Regions from separate parts of the Klebsiella sp. PK18 genome, predicted to be linked through region 1. Evidence: predicted binding sites of a transcription regulator. Region 1 holds the regulator's gene; each other region holds the start of a gene.
What was found. Region 1 encodes CRP, which controls carbon source genes, mostly activating them, when cyclic AMP is high. Its sites were predicted from a motif close to ATGTGANNNNNNTCACAT; they were not measured.
Positions count from the first base shown of each region.

Region 2: a site for CRP is predicted at 1,377-1,394, ahead of AC3EMD_RS23390 (2-hydroxycarboxylate transporter family protein). Genes of this name have one in related genera too.
Region 3: a site for CRP is predicted at 3,792-3,809, ahead of garD (galactarate dehydratase). Genes of this name have one in related genera too.

Region 1 is NZ_CM173493.1:418,725-425,079, forward strand. Features, by position in the region: gene AC3EMD_RS01935 (YccS/YhfK family putative transporter) at 1-1,747, opposite strand, end outside; gene crp (cAMP-activated global transcriptional regulator CRP) at 1,799-2,431, opposite strand; gene AC3EMD_RS01945 (OsmC family protein) at 2,738-3,142, shown strand; gene AC3EMD_RS01950 (phosphoribulokinase) at 3,198-4,067, opposite strand; gene AC3EMD_RS01955 (YheU family protein) at 4,104-4,322, opposite strand; gene AC3EMD_RS01960 (hydrolase) at 4,319-5,317, opposite strand; gene AC3EMD_RS01965 (ABC transporter ATP-binding protein) at 5,543-6,355, opposite strand, start outside.
Region 2 is NZ_CM173493.1:4,754,735-4,761,089, reverse strand. Features, by position in the region: gene AC3EMD_RS23395 (ATP-binding protein) at 1-1,128, opposite strand, end outside; gene AC3EMD_RS23390 (2-hydroxycarboxylate transporter family protein) at 1,452-2,816, shown strand; gene citX (citrate lyase holo-[acyl-carrier protein] synthase) at 2,996-3,535, shown strand; gene rluA (bifunctional tRNA pseudouridine(32) synthase/23S rRNA pseudouridine(746) synthase RluA) at 3,578-4,237, opposite strand; gene rapA (RNA polymerase-associated protein RapA) at 4,250-6,355, opposite strand, start outside.
Region 3 is NZ_CM173493.1:616,034-622,388, reverse strand. Features, by position in the region: gene garK (glycerate 2-kinase) at 1-412, opposite strand, end outside; gene garR (2-hydroxy-3-oxopropionate reductase) at 477-1,367, opposite strand; gene garL (2-dehydro-3-deoxyglucarate aldolase) at 1,394-2,164, opposite strand; gene AC3EMD_RS03060 (MFS transporter) at 2,191-3,522, opposite strand; gene garD (galactarate dehydratase) at 3,915-5,486, shown strand; gene AC3EMD_RS03050 (sugar kinase) at 5,541-6,355, opposite strand, start outside.

The sequences.
Region 1 (6,355 bases):
TGTGCGTCACCCACAGCTTCATATCTTCCAGGTAGTGGGTATTAAAACCGGGCTCCTGCATCGCCTGATTCAGGGAGTTGTAGAGCGCGTTATGCGCCTGGTTGACGCGCATGCGTTGATAGGCCAGCGCGGGGGCTTTTGGATCGGCGCTGAGGATCAGGCGAATCGCCTGCTGGTCGGCCTCCAGCGCATCGTGGGCGTTTTTTTTCAGCAGGCCGCTCTGCCACTGCGGCCACAGCCAGACCATCCCGCCGAAGGCGATCAGGCAGCCGATAAGCGTGTCGATAAGCCGGGCGACAATAAACTGTTCGCCGTTGAGCGTCAGCAGTTGCAGGGTATACACCGCCGTCACCGTAAAGCCTACCATCGCCCAGCCATAGTGTTTACGGATGATCAGATAGCTGAGCAGGGTAATCAGCAGCATCCCGCTCAGGGTATAGCTCTCCGGAACGTGAAAGTGCAAGGTTAGCCCGGCGATGACTAGGCCGGCGAGCGTTCCCGCCGCCCGGTGAACAATTCGCACCCGCGTGGCGCCATAGCCATTTTGCGTGACGAAGAGCACCGTCATCAGGATCCAGTAGGGCTTCGGCAAATGCAGGGCGTTGCCCATCAGGCTGGCGACGCTCAGCATCACGCTGATGCGCGCGGCATTGCGCAGTGCGGGTGATTTCAGCGACAGATAGTTCTTTAGCGCGGGAAACAGCGGTAAACGACGCTCTTTGTCGGCCATCAGATCCCGGGCATACAGGGGGCGCTGGGTATGCAGCACCCGGGCGATACGGCTAAAGTGCCAGGCGCAGAACTGACCGACCGGGTTGTCCGGATGCTGGCGGGCGATCTTTTCCAGAGCCTCAATCTGTTTATCCATCTGAAAGCGCTGCGGAAAGCGATGATAGAGAATATCATCCGCCAGTACGCGCAGGCGGGCAGCGACGGTTTGGGCATTCCAGCGGATCACCGCTTCGGCATGGCTGCGTTCCACCAGCTTTTGCACCTCTTCTGGCTGATGCAGGCTAACCGAAATATGTTCCTGTAGATCCAGCCCAACCTGGAACGCCCGCAGCAGACGCTTGTGATCGTTGCGTTGGTTGGCTGCCAGCATATGCATCTGCTGATAGCACTGGGTAATCAGGTCGACTACCTTCTGCTGGCGGGTGAGCAGCGGCGGCAGGGCGGTCGACGGATCGGTATGCTGGGTCAACAGACTGTATTTGGCTTCACAATAGTCAGCCAGTTCCCGGTAAAGCAGGCTGAGCGACTCCCGCAGCGGCTGTTCGCGCCACAGCCAGAACCAGAGCCAGTTAAACACGCCGTACCACAGCGTACCGAAAGCGTAGATCAGCAGTGGATCCCAGATGGGCATATTGCCCGCCAGGCTCAGGGTAAAGATAGCGGCGATCAGCGACGCGGGCAGCAGGCGAGCGTGCAGCGAACTGATCTCCGCGGTGACGCCGAGCAATAGCGCCAGACCGCTGAGAATAAGCGGCAAAGGAATGGCCTGGGCGAGCAGCAACTGCACCACCAGACTGCATCCGGCAAACAGACAGCCGCCGATAATCAGGCGTTTGAAAAAGCGCTTATGCGGGGTATCAAGACCGGCAATGTTGCAGCAGGCGGGCACTAAGGAAAACAACAGCCCCTGCTGGAGATGGCCGAGCAGAAGACCGATGGCCACAGGCAGACACAGCACCAGCGTTTGCCGCAGTGCATAGTTGACTTCCGGGTGGTAAATCAGCCTGCGCCACATGAGGGAAAAACAAAAACGGCGTACTGCAGGAGCAATACGCCGCTTAGCAACTTAACGGGTGCCGTAGACGACGATAGTTTTACCGTGTGCGGAAATCAGGTTCTGATCTTCCAGCATTTTCAAAATACGGCCAACTGTTTCACGAGAGCAGCCGACGATCTGACCAATTTCCTGACGGGTAATTTTAATTTGCATACCGTCCGGGTGGGTCATGGCATCAGGTTGCTTCGCCAGGTTCAGCAGCGTCTGGGCGATACGGCCCGTCACGTCGAGGAAGGCGAGGTTGCCCACTTTCTCAGACGTGACCTGCAGACGGCGAGCCATTTGCGAAGAGAGACGCATAAGAATGTCCGGGTTAACCTGGATCAGCTGACGGAATTTCTTATAAGAGATTTCGGCCACTTCACATGCGGTTTTCGCCCGTACCCAGGCGCTACGCTCCTGACCCTCTTCAAACAGGCCTAATTCACCGATGAAATCGCCCTGGTTGAGGTAGGAGAGGATCATCTCTTTACCTTCTTCATCCTTGATGAGTACAGCCACGGAGCCTTTAACGATGTAGTACAGCGTTTCTGCTTTTTCACCCTGGTGGATCAGCGTGCTCTTTGATGGGTACTTATGAATGTGGCAATGAGACAAGAACCATTCAAGGGTAGGGTCTGTTTGCGGTTTGCCAAGCACCATGCGCGGTTATCCTCTGTTATAAGCTATCTCCGGGCGCCGACACTACACGGCGTCCGGGCATGCAATCGTATTGTTTCCCTATACCTGGGAAGCTGGCTGATGATTTTTCGACAGCCCGTAATGTGAACTCCTCTGCATACATGCAGTACATCAATGTAATACTGTAGCATCCAGACTGTTTTAGCATAGCTTTCGCCGCATGTCTCCTGGTGTCTCGCTTCAGCATGACGCAGGTCGCCTTCCGTTGCGAGAATTGTTATGTGCGCGTAATCTGACAGGAAAATTGCGATACTGGAGTTAAATTTTATGCAAGCGCGTGTGAAATGGGTTGAAGGGTTAACCTTTATCGGGGAGTCCGCGTCAGGACACCAGATTCTGATGGATGGCAACTCCGGGGATAAGGCACCCAGCCCGATGGAGATGGTGCTGATGGCGGCGGGCGGTTGCAGTGCGATCGATGTGGTTTCTATTCTGCAAAAAGGTCGCCATGAGGTGACCAACTGCGAAGTGAAGCTGACGTCGGAGCGCCGCGAAGAGGCGCCGCGTCTGTTTACGCATATTAATCTGCACTTTATCGTCACCGGTAAGGCGCTGAAAAATGCCGCGGTCTCCCGGGCGGTGGATCTGTCGGCAGAGAAATACTGCTCGGTGGCGCTGATGCTGGAAAAAGCGGTGAAGATCACCCACTCCTATGAAGTGATCGAGGCGTAGTCTTCGCCTGCCGTTGTGAAGCATCTCAACCCCGGCCTGGCCGGGGTTTTTTCTGTTAGCCGATCTTGCGGCCTTCCATCAGGCGCTCGACCAGCGGCGTCATGATAAGCTCCATCGCCAGCCCCATTTTACCGCCCGGCACCACCAGCGTGTTCATGTGCGAGATAAACGACCCCTGCAGCATCGCCAGCAGCCAGGGGAAGTCGATATTCTGCAGGTTACGGAAATGGATCACCACAAAGCTCTCGTCCAGCGAGGGAATAGTTTTCGCGGCAAACGGGTTGGAAGTGTCTACCGTCGGCACGCGCTGAAAGTTGATATGGGTGCGGGAAAATTGCGGGGTAATGAAGTTGATGTAGTCTTCCATCGAGCGGACGACTGAGTCCATCACCGCCTCCCGGGAGTGGCCGCGCTCGCTGGTGTCGCGAATAAGCTTTTGGATCCACTCGAGGTTAACGATAGGCACTACGCCGACCAGCAGGTCGACATGGCTGGCGACATCATGATGCGGCGTGACAACCCCGCCGTGCAGCCCCTCATAGAACAGTACGTCTGTCGGCTCCGGCAGCGGCTGCCAGGGGGTGAAAGTCCCTGGCACCTGATTCCACGGTACGGCTTCGTCATAGGTGTGCAGGTATTTCCGCGACTGGCCTTTTCCGTGGCGGCCATAGTCGACAAAGGTCTGCTCCAGCAGGCCAAAGTCGTTCGCCTCCGGGCCAAAGTAGCTGATATGTTTGCCCTGATCCCGCGCCTTGCGGATCGCCATGTCCATTTCCGGGCGGGTGTAGCGATGAAAGCTATCGCCTTCCACCTCCGCGGCGTGCAGGTTTAGCTGCGCGAAGATTTTGCGAAAGGCAAGGCTGGTGGTGGTAGTGCCCGCGCCGCTGGAGCCCGTGACGGCGATCACCGGATGTTTGGCAGACATAACAACTCCCTGGTTAAACGATGTAGTGGCGTCGCCTTAGCCGTTAAACAGCGCGCGCGGCATAATATTGACCGTCTCATGCAGTTCCGACCACACAAGAACCGCCTCTCCGCGTTTCAACTGCTGTTTTACATCGGCGACTTTATCGGCAAGTGAACGTTCATGTTCACCATAATCGGTGCCTTCACGTAACACAAAGCTTTCAATCAGGTTATCCAGCGTTTCGGGATCCAGATCCTGCCAGGGAATAATCATACGGGGACCTCCAGCCAACGGTTTAACCAGTCCGGGATGCGTCTTTCCAGCCACATCTCCGGCTTACGCAGGGTGCCGCCGACGAAACCAACGTGGCCGCCTTGCTCAGTTAATTGATACTCAACGTTCGCCGGCAGTTGCTCCTGCGGTGGTATGGAGTGGTGATCCATAAATGGATCGTCTTTCGCGTGAATGATGAGCGTTGGCTTAGTGATATCGCTGAGCCGCGGCATGGCGCTGCATTGCCGGTAATAATCCAGCGCATCGGCGAAACCATGGATTTTGGCGGTGATCATATCGTCAAATTCCCGGATGCGGCGCATCCCTTTAAGCTGGCGTAAATCGACAGGCAGTGAGCCAGGATACGCTTTCAGCTTGCGTGAGGCATTGGCTTTTAACAGATTGAGCAGATAGCGCTGATAAACCCGCGAGAAGCCCTTATCCATATGATAGCTGCAGGCTTCCAGCATAAAAGGCGCGGAGACGATCACCGCCGCATCCAGCGGGCAGCGGTCGCCTTCTTCTGCCAGCAGGCAGCCCAGCATATTGCCGCCCAGTGAATAGCCGACGGCCGCAGTCGGCGCGGGACCAAACTCGCGCTGTAGCCAGTGCAGAAACCAGGTGCCATCTTCTGTTTCGCCGGAGTGATAGATGCGGTTATTGCGGTTAGGTTCGCCGCTGCAGCCGCGGAAATGCATAACCACGCCCAGCCAGCCGCGCTGCATCGCCGCATGGATCAGACCATGGGCGTACGGGCTGTGCAGGCTTCCTTCGAGACCATGAAAGACGACGAGGCGCGGCTTATGGCGCGCCTGATGCGGGTCTTCGCTCCAGGCCAGATCGACAAAATCGCCGTCCGGCAGCTCAAGGCGCTGCCAGTGCGGGGTAAAGCGCAATTTACGGCGGATCAGCCGCGGCAGCATGGTTTGCAGATGACGATTGCCCACGCCGCGCATCGGATGGAACTCACGCGAATCGTTTTCGGGGGGCGTCATGTCTGTGGGGATGATTTCAACCATAGCACCAGAACAATTAATAAACGTGATGATGACTATACCGCGCAGGGCGCACAGGGGTTAGCCAATATGTGGTCTTGTGGCCAGCGACGCCAGGTTACAGCAAAAACAAATCATTGATGTCACTGATGGCAGGCCATGGAGAGGGCAGAAACCCACCCTGCCAGCGGCATCGTACGCGCAGGCAGGATGAGGAAGTCAATATTAGCCTTCCTGAAGCATCAGCTCCAGCTGCTCCTGGGCCTCCAGCCAGGCCATTTCACACTCCTCCAGCCCGGACTTCGCGCTGGCCTGCTGCTGCAGGCATTCGGTTAGTTCGGCTTTACGTGAGGCGTCATAAAGCTCACTGTCGCCAAGTTTTTCTTCCGCACTGGCCAACTGCGCGTTGAGCTTGTCCATCTCTTTTTCCAGACGGGCGATCTCTTTGCGCAGCGGTTGGGTCTGGCTGCGCAGTTCCGCTTCCCGACGCTTCTGGTCCTTGCGCGCCTGCGCGCTGTTGCCGCTCTCTTTTGGCGCGTCGCTGCTCTGTGATTCCTGTTTTTGCGAGTCGCTGAGCCACTGCTGATAATCTTCCAGATCGCCGTCGAACGGCTCGACTTTACCGTCATGGACGAGGTACAGATCGTCGGTGGTGGAGCGGATCAGGTGACGATCGTGCGACACGACAACCAGCGCCCCTTCAAAGTCGATCAGCGCTTCGGTTAAGGCCTGACGCATATCGAGGTCAAGGTGGTTGGTCGGTTCATCGAGCAGCAGCAGGTTAGGGCGCTGCCAGACGATCAGGGCCAGTACCAGGCGCGCTTTTTCTCCACCAGAGAAGCGGCGGGTCTCTTCGCTGACCTTATCGCCCTGGAAACCAAAGCCGCCCAGATAATCACGCAGTTTCTGCTCCAGTTCCTGCGGGGCCAGGCGCGCCAGGTGCTGCAGCGGCGACTCATCGGCACGCAGGAACTCCAGTTGATGCTGGGCGAAGTAGCCGAGCTTGATACCTTTTGCGAGACCGATCTCGCCGCTCAC
Region 2 (6,355 bases), 1.3 Mb from region 1:
GATGAAGTCCAGCAGCTCCTGGGCATGCTCCGACTGGGCCTGAATATAGCGGATCGCTTCGTCATAGTGACCCATATGCAGCAGACCGGAGAGGGTGGTCATCCGGTTGAGCTGCTCGTGGCGCATGATGCGCAGGTTGTCGACATAGCGCTTCACCTGGCTGAGCTGGGCGGTGAGGGCATTGATTTCGTTGCGGTCGCGGAAGGTGATCACCCAGCCCTGCAGCGTATTCTCCAGCATAATGCGCACCCGGCTGGCGAGCACGGTCAGCTGGTTGAAGCGGCACAGCTCGTCATGAGTGTCACGCTCGAGCATGTCGCCGCTGGCGAAAAAGGGCTGCGGCGAAATGACGCTGTCGATTGACTGGCCGCGCAGCTGACGGGCAGGCTGGCTGAGCCCCAGCAGGCTGCGGGCGGCATGGTTAATCACCTCAATGCGCCGCTGGTGATCGATGACGATCACCCCTTCAAAGATCGACTCCATCATTGCCTTTTGCTGACGTACCAGCAGGCCTATCTCCCGCGGCTCGAGCGAAAAAATCTGCTTCTTGATGCTGCGGGTAAAGTACCAGGAGAAGATAAACAGGGCGATGAGCAGCAGGATGGCGGCGATAAAAATATTGATCACTTTGGTCAGCGTGATGCTGTCGAGATAGCTGGTGAGGTAGCCAACGGAGACAATGCCGATCACCTGCCCCTCGTCATCGACGATGGGCGTTTTGCTGCGCAGCGAGACGCCGAGGCCGCCTTTGCGAATGGTGGTGATGGTGTGCCCCTCCAGCACCGCCTGATTGTCGCCGCCGACCAGCCGCGTGCCAACCCACTCCGGATGGACGGAGTGAAACAGATGCACGCCCTGACGATCGCCGATGACGATAAAACTGGCGTCGCTATGGGCGGCGATTTGCTGCATAAACGCCCGGATCGCCTGCGGATCGTGCTGGCTGACCTGCTGACGCAAATTTGGCATCAGGGCTATCTCTTCAGCCTGAATTTTGGCCCGGCCACTCATCTCCTGATACAGCTGGCGGCTGGCGTCAAAATAATAATAAATGCCCAGCGCTATAAAGAGGACCGAGAAAAAGGCGACCAGCGAAATAAACAGCTTATATTGAAAAGAGAGCTTCATAGGTCCCGTACTGCGTATTCACCATATCGGCACTCTATCATTTTTCTGTCACGTGACGTAAATGTTAAGAAGAAGTTGTGATCGTCTGCGCAGGCGCTGGCTGTCGGCGGGGGACTCAGTGGAAATAACGCCTCAGAGAGAATAAAAACCATAAAAACCACAATAATAAATCAGAGATATATCACCCCTTAGCGGTTCCGTGAATAGAAACCATAAAAACCATAGTGACCATTAAAACTTCTTTTTTAATCTGGGGAGCTTCACATTAACGACGCCGCTGTCCCTTTACGCTGAAAATGAATAATAACGACAGGGCTGAATTTATGAGCACCACAGACAATGCATTCTCTGCAACCCTTGAACCGATCAATACGCCGAAAACCACGCTGAAGCAGCGCTGGTGGCACATCATGGATAACTGGAAGGTAGGGATCGTCCCGCTGCCGCTATTTTTGCTGGCCGGGGGGCTGATTGCCCTCGACTGCCTTGGCGGTAAACTGCCGAGCGATATCGTGGTGATGGTGGCCACCCTGGCTTTCTTTGGCTTCGCCTGCGGCGAGTTTGGTAAGCGCCTGCCGGTGCTGGGAAAACTCGGCGCGGCGGCGATCTGCGCCACTTTTATTCCTTCCGCGCTGGTCCATTACGGTCTGCTGCCGGATGTGGTCGTGGAATCCACCACCAAATTCTATAAATCCACCAATATCCTCTATCTCTACATCTGCTGCATCATCGTCGGCAGCATCATGAGTATGAACCGCACCACGCTGATTCAGGGCTTTCTGAAGATCTTCTTCCCGATGCTGTGTGGCGAAGTGGTTGGCATGCTGGTGGGCATCGGCGTCGGCACGCTGCTGGGCATGGAGCCGTTCCAGGTGTTCTTCTTTATCGTGCTGCCGATCATGGCCGGTGGCGTGGGGGAAGGGGCGATCCCGCTGTCAATGGGTTACGCCGCGCTGATGCATATGGAGCAGGGCGTGGCGCTGGGCCGGATATTGCCGATGGTGATGCTCGGCAGTCTGACGGCGATCGTTATCTCCGGCTGCCTCAACCAGCTCGGCAAGCGCTCCCCGCATCTCACCGGTGAAGGGCAACTGATGCCGAACCGCAGCAATGAAACCCGTAGCCTCGGCGAGAGCGAAGGCGTGAGCGGCAAAACCGACGTCGGGACCCTGGCCTCCGGCGCGCTGCTGGCGGTGCTGCTGTATATGATGGGGATGCTTGGCCACAAACTGATTGGCCTGCCGGCGCCGGTGGGCATGCTGTTCCTCGCGGTGCTGTTAAAGCTGGCTAACGTGGTTTCTCCACGCCTGCAGGAGGGATCGCAGATGGTGTATAAATTCTTCCGCACCGCGGTGACTTACCCGATCCTCTTTGCCGTCGGCGTGGCGATCACCCCGTGGCAGGAACTGGTAAACGCCTTCACGCTGACCAACCTTCTGGTGATCGTCAGTACCGTCTCGGCGCTGGTGGCGACCGGGTTCTTTGTGGGTAAAAAAATAGGGATGCACCCGATCGATGTGGCGATTGTCTCCTGTTGCCAGAGCGGGCAGGGCGGCACCGGCGATGTGGCGATCCTGACCGCCGGTAACCGCATGAGCCTGATGCCGTTCGCGCAGATCGCTACCCGCATCGGCGGGGCGATAAATGTCTCGCTGGGACTGCTGTTCCTCAGCCACTATCTGGCGTGATTAAACGCTGCGCTAAGCGATAAATCTGCCATTTTCCGCTACAGAACGCAGAAAATATCTGCGTTCTGTATCCTAAATGCTCCGCATTTAGCGTTACAATCAGCGCGCGATCGGCTATCGCATCCATCATCATGACAGCCCAGGCGCTGTCGCATTTATCATATGTAGGAGAGGAATTAATGTCAGTGGATACTCCCGCCCAGGCGGGCGTCAGCATCGATGCATTGCTGGCGGCGAAAGAGCAGCGTGCAGCCCGCCAGGCTGACTGGCTGGCCCATTATCAGCAGCCTGTTATTTCCCTGACCCTGGTGACCCCGGGGGCGGTGAAAGACAGCATTCGCTATCGCAACATGATGGGCGTTGCCCTCCAGGCCTGCGACCAGCTGCTGTGGAAGCACCGCTGGCAAGCGCTGGATCGTCAGGTGCTGTGGTTGCCGACCGGGCCCGAAGCGCTGTGGTGCGTGGCGCACCCGGCCAGCGAAATCAAAGCGATGTGCAGCACGCTGGAGCAGAGCCATCCGCTGGGACGCCTGTGGGATATCGATGTGATCTGTCCACAGAACGGGCAGGTGGGACGTCAGTCGCTGGGTGAGTCGCAGCGCCGCTGTCTGCTGTGTGATGAGCCGGCGCACGCCTGCGCGCGCAGCCGTCGCCACGACACCGATCTCGTCGTGGCGCGCGTTGAGCAGATGATTGATGCGTGGTTTGCCCGCGACTAACGGGTCAGTATTCCCCGGCGGCAAGGCGCTACCGGGGACATCCTAAAAGTCGACCGGCGCGCGAAAGGTCATCGCGTTGCCGTAGGCAGGGTGGGTGATGGTGAGCGTCTCGGCGTGCAGCAGCAGACGCGGGGCCATCGCCAGCGCCTCCGGCGTGGCGTAAAAGCGGTCGCCAAGGATCGGATGCCCCAGCGCCAGCATATGCACGCGCAGCTGATGCGAGCGCCCGGTAATCGGCTTCAGGCGCACGCGGGCGGTGTTGTCCTCCGCGTACTCCAGCACCTCATACTCGGTTTGCGCCGCTTTGCCGGTTTCGTAGCACACCTTCTGCTTTGGCCGGTTCGGCCAGTCGCAAATCAGCGGTAAATCCACCAGACCTTCCGCCGGCTGCGGATGGCCCCAGACGCGGGCGACGTACTGTTTTTTCGGCTCGCGCTCGCGGAACTGACGTTTCAGCTCACGCTCTGCGGCCTTATTCAGCGCCACCACAATCACGCCGCTGGTGGCCATATCAAGGCGATGCACCGATTCGGCCTGCGGGAAGTCGCGCTGAATGCGCGTCATCACGCTGTCTTTATGCTCCTCAAGACGACCGGGTACGGACAACAAGCCGCTCGGCTTGTTGACCACCATGATGTGCTCATCCTGATACAGGATCACCAGCCAGGGATCCTGCGGCGGATTGTAGTTTTCCATCGCCATGTTCGCGTTCCGTTACTGGTGGGTGACGACGATCAGACGCAGCGCGTCCAGACGCCATCCGGCCTGCGCCAGCGCATCCATCACCTGCTGACGGTTGCTTTCGATCGCCGCCAGTTCGTCGTCACGGATGTTCGGGTTCACCGCCTTCAGCGCTTCCAGACGCGACAGCTCCGCCGTCAGCTTTTCATCGGCTTCGTTACGCGCTGCGTCGATCAGCCCCTGCGCCGCTTTGGCGATCTGCGCTTCGCCCTGTTGCAGAATGGCGTGAACGTCCTGCTGCACCGCGTTGACCAGTTTGCTGCCGGTGTGGCGGTTGACCGCGCTCAGCTGGCGGTTGAAGCTTTCAAATTCCACCTGGCCGGCGAGGTTGTTGCCGTTTTTATCCAGCAGCAGGCGAACCGGGGTCGCCGGCAGGAAGCGGTTAAGCTGCAGCTGCTTCGGCGCCTGCGCTTCGACGACGTAGATCAGCTCCAGCAGCAGGGTGCCGACCGGCAGCGCCTTATTCTTCAGCAGGGAAATGGTGCTGCTGCCGGTATCGCCGGAGAGGATCAGATCCAGACCGTTGCGGATCAGCGGATGTTCCCAGGTGATGAACTGCGCATCTTCACGCGACAGCGCCACGTCACGCTCGAAGGTGATGGTGCAGCCGTCTTCCGGCAGGCCCGGGAAATCCGGGACCAGCATATGGTCGGACGGGGTGAGGACGATCAGGTTTTCACCGCGGTCGTCCTGGTTGATGCCGACGATATCGAACAGGTTCATCGAGAAGGCGATCAGACTGGTGTCGTCATCCTGCTCTTCGATGCTTTCCGCCAGCGCCTGCGCTTTCTCACCGCCGTTGGAGTGGATCTCCAGCAGACGGTCGCGGCCCTGCTCCAGCTGCGCCTTCAGGGCGTCATGCTGTTGGCGGCAGGATTTGATCAGATCGTCAAAGCCATCGGTGGATTCTGGCGCCGCAAGATAGTTGATCAGTTCATCATGGACGCTGTCGTAGACGGTGCGGCCGGTCGGGCAGGTATGTTCGAAGGCATCGAGCCCTTCGTGATACCAGCGCACCAGCACCGACTGCGCGGTCTTTTCCAGGTATGGAACGTGGATCTGGATATCGTGTGCCTGACCGATACGGTCGAGACGGCCGATACGCTGCTCCAGCAGATCCGGGTTAAATGGCAGGTCGAACATCACCAGGTTGCTGGCGAACTGGAAGTTACGTCCTTCGGAGCCGATTTCGGAGCACAGCAACACCTGCGCGCCGGTGTCTTCTTCGGCAAACCACGCCGCGGCGCGGTCGCGTTCGATAATCGACATCCCTTCATGGAACACCGCGGCGCGGATGCCTTCGCGCTCGCGCAGCACCTGCTCCAGCTGTAGCGCGGTGGCGGCTTTGGCGCAAATCACCAGGACCTTCTGCGAGCGATGGCTGGTCAGGTAGCCCATCAGCCACTCGACGCGCGGGTCGAAGTTCCACCAGGTGCCGGTATCGCCTTCAAATTCCTGATAGATCTGCTCCGGATAGAGCATGTCGCGCGCGCGCTCTTCCGCGGTTTTGCGGGCGCCCATGATGCCAGAGACCTTGATGGCCGTCTGGTACTGGGTCGGCAGCGGCAGACGAATGGTGTGCAGCTCGCGTTTCGGGAAGCCTTTCACGCCGTTACGGGTGTTCCGGAACAGCACGCGGCTGGTGCCATGGCGGTCCATCAGCATCGAGACCAACTCCTGGCGCGCGGCCTGAGCGTCTTCGCGATCGCTGTTGGCAGCCTGCAGCAGCGGCTCGATATCCTGCTCGCCGATCAGATCGCCAAGGGTATTGAGTTCGCTATCGCTCAGCGTGTTGCCCGCCAGCAGCAGGGCGACGGCATCGGCGACCGGGCGGTAGTTTTGTTGTTCTTCAACAAACTGGGCAAAATCGTGGAAGCGGTTTGGATCCAGCAGACGCAGGCGCGCAAAGTGGCTCTCCATCCCCAACTGTTCCGGCGTCGCGGTCAGCAGCAGGATGCCCGGCACGCGCTCGGCCAGCTGTTCAATGGCCTGATATTCACGGCTCGGCGCCTCTTCGCTCCACACCAGGTGGTGCGCTTCGTCGACCACCATCAGGTCCCATTCGGCGTCGCACAGATG
Region 3 (6,355 bases), 200 kb from region 1:
TCGCACTGCCGCCGATACCGATAATGATCCGTTTCGCGCCATGTTCCAGCGCCTGTAATATCAGCTCGCCGGTACCGCGTGAAGTGGTGATGAGAGGGTTGCGTTTTTCGGGCGGAACGAGTCCCAGGCCACTGGCCGCCGCCATCTCAATAAACGCAGTGACGCCATCGCCGGACATGCCCCAGCAGGCCTCCACTTTCTCGCCCAGCGGGCCAGTCACCCATGCGGAATGTTCCGTTCCCTGCGTCGCGGCAATCATCGCCTCCACCGTTCCCTCGCCGCCGTCGGCGACGGGCATGGAAACATACTGCGCGTCGGGGAAAATTTCCCGAAATCCTTTTTCTATCGCCTGAGCTACCTCGGTGGCAGAAAGGCTTTCTTTGTAAGAGTCTGGGGCAATGACGATTTTCATAATTTTGTAGCCTGACAGTGCCGCGCAAGGCAAGAATAACAGGGCGCGCAAGGCGCCCTTCTTGTTAGCGAGTGACTTCCACTTTCGCCAGTTTTTCGTAGTAGCACGCCAGCGCGCTATGGTCCGCGGTGCCCAGACCGTCCGCACGCAGCGCCTGCATCATCTCCATTACCGCCGCCGTCAGCGGTAGCTGAGCGCCCACGCCATGGGACGTATCCAGGGCGTTCGCCAGATCTTTAATATGCAGGTCGATACGGAAGCCCGGCTTGAAGTTACGATCCATCACCATCGGCGCTTTGGCATCCAGCACGGTACTGCCCGCCAGGCCGCCACGGATCGCCTGATAGACCAGATCCGGATTGACGCCAGCTTTGGTCGCCAGAGTCAGCGCTTCAGACATCGCTGCGATGTTCAGGGCGACAATCACCTGGTTAGCCAGTTTGGTGACGTTGCCCGCGCCGATGTCGCCGGTATGCACCACGGAGCCCGCCATCGCTTTCATCAGATCGTAGTATTTATCAAAGATCGCCTTATCGCCGCCGACCATCACCGACAGGGTGCCGTCGATGGCTTTTGGTTCGCCGCCGCTCACCGGCGCGTCCAGCATATCAATACCCTTGGCTTTCAGCGCTTCGCTGATTTCCCGACTCGCCAGCGGCGCGATAGAGCTCATATCAATCACCACGGTGCCCGGCTTTGCGCCTTCGATAATGCCGTTTTCACCCAGCGCCACCTCTTTCACATGCGGAGAGTTTGGCAGCATGGTAATGATCACGTCACATTGCTCAGCAATCGCCTTCGGCGTCGTCGCGGTCTCTGCACCCGCGGCAATCACGTCGGCAATCGCTTCCGGGTTACGGTCGGACACCACCAGCGAATAACCTGCTTTCAGCAAATTTTTGCTCATCGGTTTACCCATAATGCCAAGACCGATAAAACCTACTTTGATTGTCATAATGTTCTCTCTCTTCATCCTGGTGATTATTTTTTAAACGCATCAGCAAGTTTCTGCGTTGCTGAGCGGAAGACGCCCAGATCGCTGCCGACGGCGACGAAAGTCGCCCCCCATTCCAGATAGCGGCGCGCATCAGCTTCCACTGGCGCCAGAATGCCGCTTGGCTTACCGTGTTTCTTCGCGCTGGCAAAGATATGTTGGATAGCGTGCTGTACCTCAGGATGGGCGGCATTGCCGAGATGGCCTAAAGCGGCAGCCAGGTCGCTCGGGCCAACGAACACCCCGTCCACACCCTCGGTCGCGGCAATCGCCTCGACGTTATCTACCCCGGTCTGGCTCTCAATCTGCACCAGAATGGAAATGTTCTTGTTGGACTGGGCGAAGTAGTCCGGCACGGTGCCAAACATATTGCCGCGGTGGGAAACGGAGACCCCGCGGATCCCTTCCGGCGGATAGCGGGTCGACGCCACCGCCTGCGCCGCCTGCTCAGCCGTCTCGACGAACGGCACCAGGAAGTTATAGAAGCCGATGTCCAGCATGCGCTTGATGATGATCGGCTCATTGGTCGGCACACGGACTACCTGCGCGCTGGAGCTGCCCTTCAGCGCCATCAGCTGTGGGATAAGCGTGGTCACGTCGTTCGGCGCGTGTTCCGCATCCAGCACCAGCCAGTCGAAACCGGCCAGACCCAGCACCTCAGTACTGATCGGGTTAGCCAGCGCGCACCAGCAGCCAATCTGCACCTGATGAGCCGCCAGCGCGGCCTTAAATTTGTTCGGGAAAATTGCGTTATCCATAATTTTTACCTTGCGTTAATCGTTGCTTACTTCTGCAATTCCATACGTTTGATATCGCCAACCACAAACAGGTAGCAGACCATCATCATCAGCGCGGAGCCGCCAACAAAAATCAGTGCGCCATTGAATGAGTGCAGTTCGCTTACGATGTAGCCAATAACCAGCGGCGTGGCGATCGAGGCCACATTGCCAAAGACGTTGAATACCCCGCCGCACAGGCCAACAATCTCTTTCGGCGCAACATCCGAGATAACCGGCCAGCCCAGCGCGCCAAAGCCTTTACCAAAGAACGCCAGCGCCATCAGCGTAATAACCAGCGGCGTGCTGGCCGTGTAGTTACACAGAATAATGGACGATGCCAGCAGCATTCCGAGTACTATCGGTAACTTACGCGCAAAAGTCAGCGTACAGCCGCGGCCAATCAGATAATCCGAAAACAGCCCGCCCAGTACGCCGCCGGCAAAACCAAACAGCGCCGGAATTGAAGCCACGAAGCCGACTTTCAGAATTGACATTCCCTTGTCCTGCACGAGGTAGATCGGAAACCACGTCAGGAAGAACCAGGTAATGGTGTTGAGGAAATACTGACCGAAAAATACGCCTAACATCATTCGGTTGGTCAGCAACTGACGGATATAATCCATCTTCGGCCCGGCCGCCTGGGTCGTCTCTTTTTTGTGGTCCATATCGACCACCGCGCCGCCTTCAGAGATATACTTCAGCTCCGCCGCGGACATTCGCGGATGATCGGTGGGGTTATGCACAAACTTCACCCAGATGACGGTGAGCACAAACCCTATTATCCCCATCACGGTAAAGACATGCTCCCAACCCAGCGCGAAGGTCAGCCAGCCGAGTAGCGGCGAGAATAACGCCAGCGAAAAATATTGCGCCGCATTAAAAATAGCCGAAGCGGTGCCCCGCTCTTTGGCCGGAAACCAGGCCGCCACAATGCGGGCGTTGGCGGGAAACGAGGGCGCTTCGGAAAAGCCCAGCATAAAACGCATAAAGAACATGGAGACCCCAGCCCAGGCGAGCGGGAACACATCAATAAAGCCCTGCAGGAAGGTAAACAGCGACCAGAAAAACAGGCTGTATGAGTAAACCTTCTTCGATCCAAATTTATCCAGCAGCCAACCACCAGGGATCTGCATCAGCAGATAAGCCCAGCCGAAGGCGGAAAAAATGTATCCCATCGACACCGCGCTGAGCCCCAGCTCTTTCGCGACTTCAGTACCGGCGATAGACAACGTCGCGCGGTCGCCATAGTTCACCGCCGTCACGACAAATATCATCAATAGAATTAAATAGCGGGTCGGTATTCCTTTTTTCTCATCTAATGTAGAATCCAGAATCATTTAGACATTCCTCAGGCACAGAACACCTTTTATAATTGCTTTAAGCGGTTTCTTATTTATTTAAAAGACGATATTGAAGCTATCTATTCGCATATCGAATACCTCAAAAACATGACTCAGTATAATCAGCACGCCTCCGCCAGACACTATGCATAACCACAATATAAAGTCATTATTTAACGCTAAAATTAGGCTTATGCCATAAGCCATGGGCGCTAATCCACAGTTCTTACGATTGCCTGCCCTGCTGGGGTTACCACCTCAGCAAGGAGTGATGTAGATCACATTTTAAAATCAATACAGCTGACATCCTTTATTCCATCATACTGATACGTAGTAAATGAATTAGCGTTTTATTTTATTATTAGCACCTGTTTGGAGATGACTGGACAATGGCTGACATTGCAATTCGACAACAATCGCCAACCGCGTTTTATATTAAAGTTGACCCGACAGATAACGTGGCGATTATTGTCAACGATCGGGGATTGACCGCCGGAACACGTTTCCCGGACGGCCTGACGCTCGTCGAACACATCCCACAGGGTCATAAAGTAGCCCTGGTGGATATCCCTGCCCGCGGTGAAATCATCCGCTACGGAGAAGTGATTGGCTTCGCCGTGCGCGACATCCCACAGGGAAGCTGGATTGACGAATCGCTGGTGGAACTGCCCACCGCCCCGCCGTTGAACACCCTGCCGCTGGCGACCAAAGTGCCTGAACCCCTACCGCCTCTGGAAGGCTATACCTTTGAAGGGTACCGCAATGCCGATGGCAGCGTGGGCACCAAGAACCTGCTGGGCATCACCACCAGCGTGCACTGTGTTGCGGGCGTGGTTGATTATGTGGTGAAAATCATTGAACGCGACCTGCTGCCGAAATACCCCAACGTCGACGGCGTGGTAGGCCTGAACCACCTCTACGGTTGCGGCGTGGCGATTAATGCACCGGCGGCGGTAGTGCCAATTCGCACTATCCACAATATCGCCCTCAACCCGAATTTCGGCGGCGAGGTGATGGTCATTGGCCTCGGCTGTGAAAAGCTGCAGCCGGAACGCCTGCTGCAGGGCACGGAAGACGTCAAAAGTATCCCGGTGGACAGCGCCAGCATCGTCAGCCTGCAGGATGAAAAGCATGTTGGTTTTAAATCGATGGTCGATGACATTCTGCAGGTCGCCGAGCGCCACCTGGCGAAACTGAACCAGCGCCAGCGGGAAACCTGTCCGGCTTCAGAGCTGGTGGTCGGCATGCAGTGCGGCGGCAGCGACGCCTTCTCCGGTGTGACCGCCAACCCGGCGGTGGGTTATGCATCCGACCTGCTGGTGCGCTGCGGCGCGACGGTGATGTTCTCGGAAGTGACCGAAGTCCGCGACGCCATCCATCTGTTAACCCCGCGGGCGATTAACGAAGAGGTCGGCAAACGCCTGCTGGAAGAGATGGCCTGGTACGATAACTATCTCGACATGGGCAAAACCGACCGCAGCGCCAACCCCTCCCCCGGCAACAAAAAAGGCGGCCTGGCTAACGTGGTGGAAAAAGCGCTGGGTTCTATTGCTAAATCAGGTAAAAGCGCCATCGTCGAGGTGCTCTCTCCAGGCCAGCGCCCGACCAAACGCGGCCTGATTTATGCCGCTACCCCCGCCAGCGATTTTGTCTGCGGCACCCAGCAGGTCGCCTCTGGCATTACCGTGCAGGTGTTCACCACCGGTCGCGGCACGCCGTATGGCCTGATGGCGGTACCCGTAATAAAAATGGCGACCCGTACCGAGCTGGCCAACCGCTGGTATGATTTAATGGACATTAACGCCGGGACCATCGCCACTGGCGAAGAGACGATTGAGGATGTCGGGCGGAAGCTGTTCGAATTTATTCTCGACGTCGCCAGCGGACGCAAGAAAACCTTCTCCGATCAATGGGGCCTGCACAACCAGCTGGCGGTGTTTAACCCGGCGCCGGTGACCTGATCGAGAGCGTGAGAATTTAACCACTTTTAGCCCGGATTTATCCGGGCTTGTTGGTTACGGATGCTGTGCGGCAAGGAAAGCGCGGATCTGCGCCTGCGTCGAGGTGCCTTCCATGGGGCCGCGTTGGCTAATCGCCAACGAGCCGCTGGCGTTTGCCCATCTCAGCGCCTCCTGCGGCGTGGCGCCATTGAGGAACAGGCTGACAAAGGTGGCGCCAAAGCAATCCCCGGCACCAGTCGGATCCACCACCGGCACGTTGAAGCCGGCGACATGGTGTGTCTCGTTGGCGCTAAAGTAGCTGGCGCCACGCGGCCCACGTTTAATCACCACATGCTTCACGCCGCGTTTCAATAGCTTATCAACCAGGATCTGCTCATTGCGCTCCGGATTGAGGCCAAAATAATCCAGCTCACCGTCGCTCGGCAGGAAAATATCGGTGTAATCGAGAATGTATTCAAACGCCTGCGACATCTCGGGAATGTTCAGCATCTCTTTGCGAATGTTTGGGTCGAACGACACCGTACCGTTGCGGCCTTTAATGTTTTCAATCGCTTTACGCATCGCATCGATAATACGGAACGAGAACAGCGACGATCCCATAATATGAAAATGCTGACACTGATTTAGCAGCGCCTCATCAATGTGGTCGGCAGTCAGCAAACCGCAGGCGCTGTTAGGCATATTAAAAATAAAATCGCGCTGCGCCTGGCTACGATAGCTGACGAAGGCGCTACCGGTGGTCGCTTTCTGCAGCATGGCGATACCGTTGACGTTAACGCCATCTTTCTCCAGACGCGCAATATTCATCTCGCCAAATGCGTCGTTGCCCACGCAGCTAAACAACACAGAGCCAAAACCCAGCTTTGCCA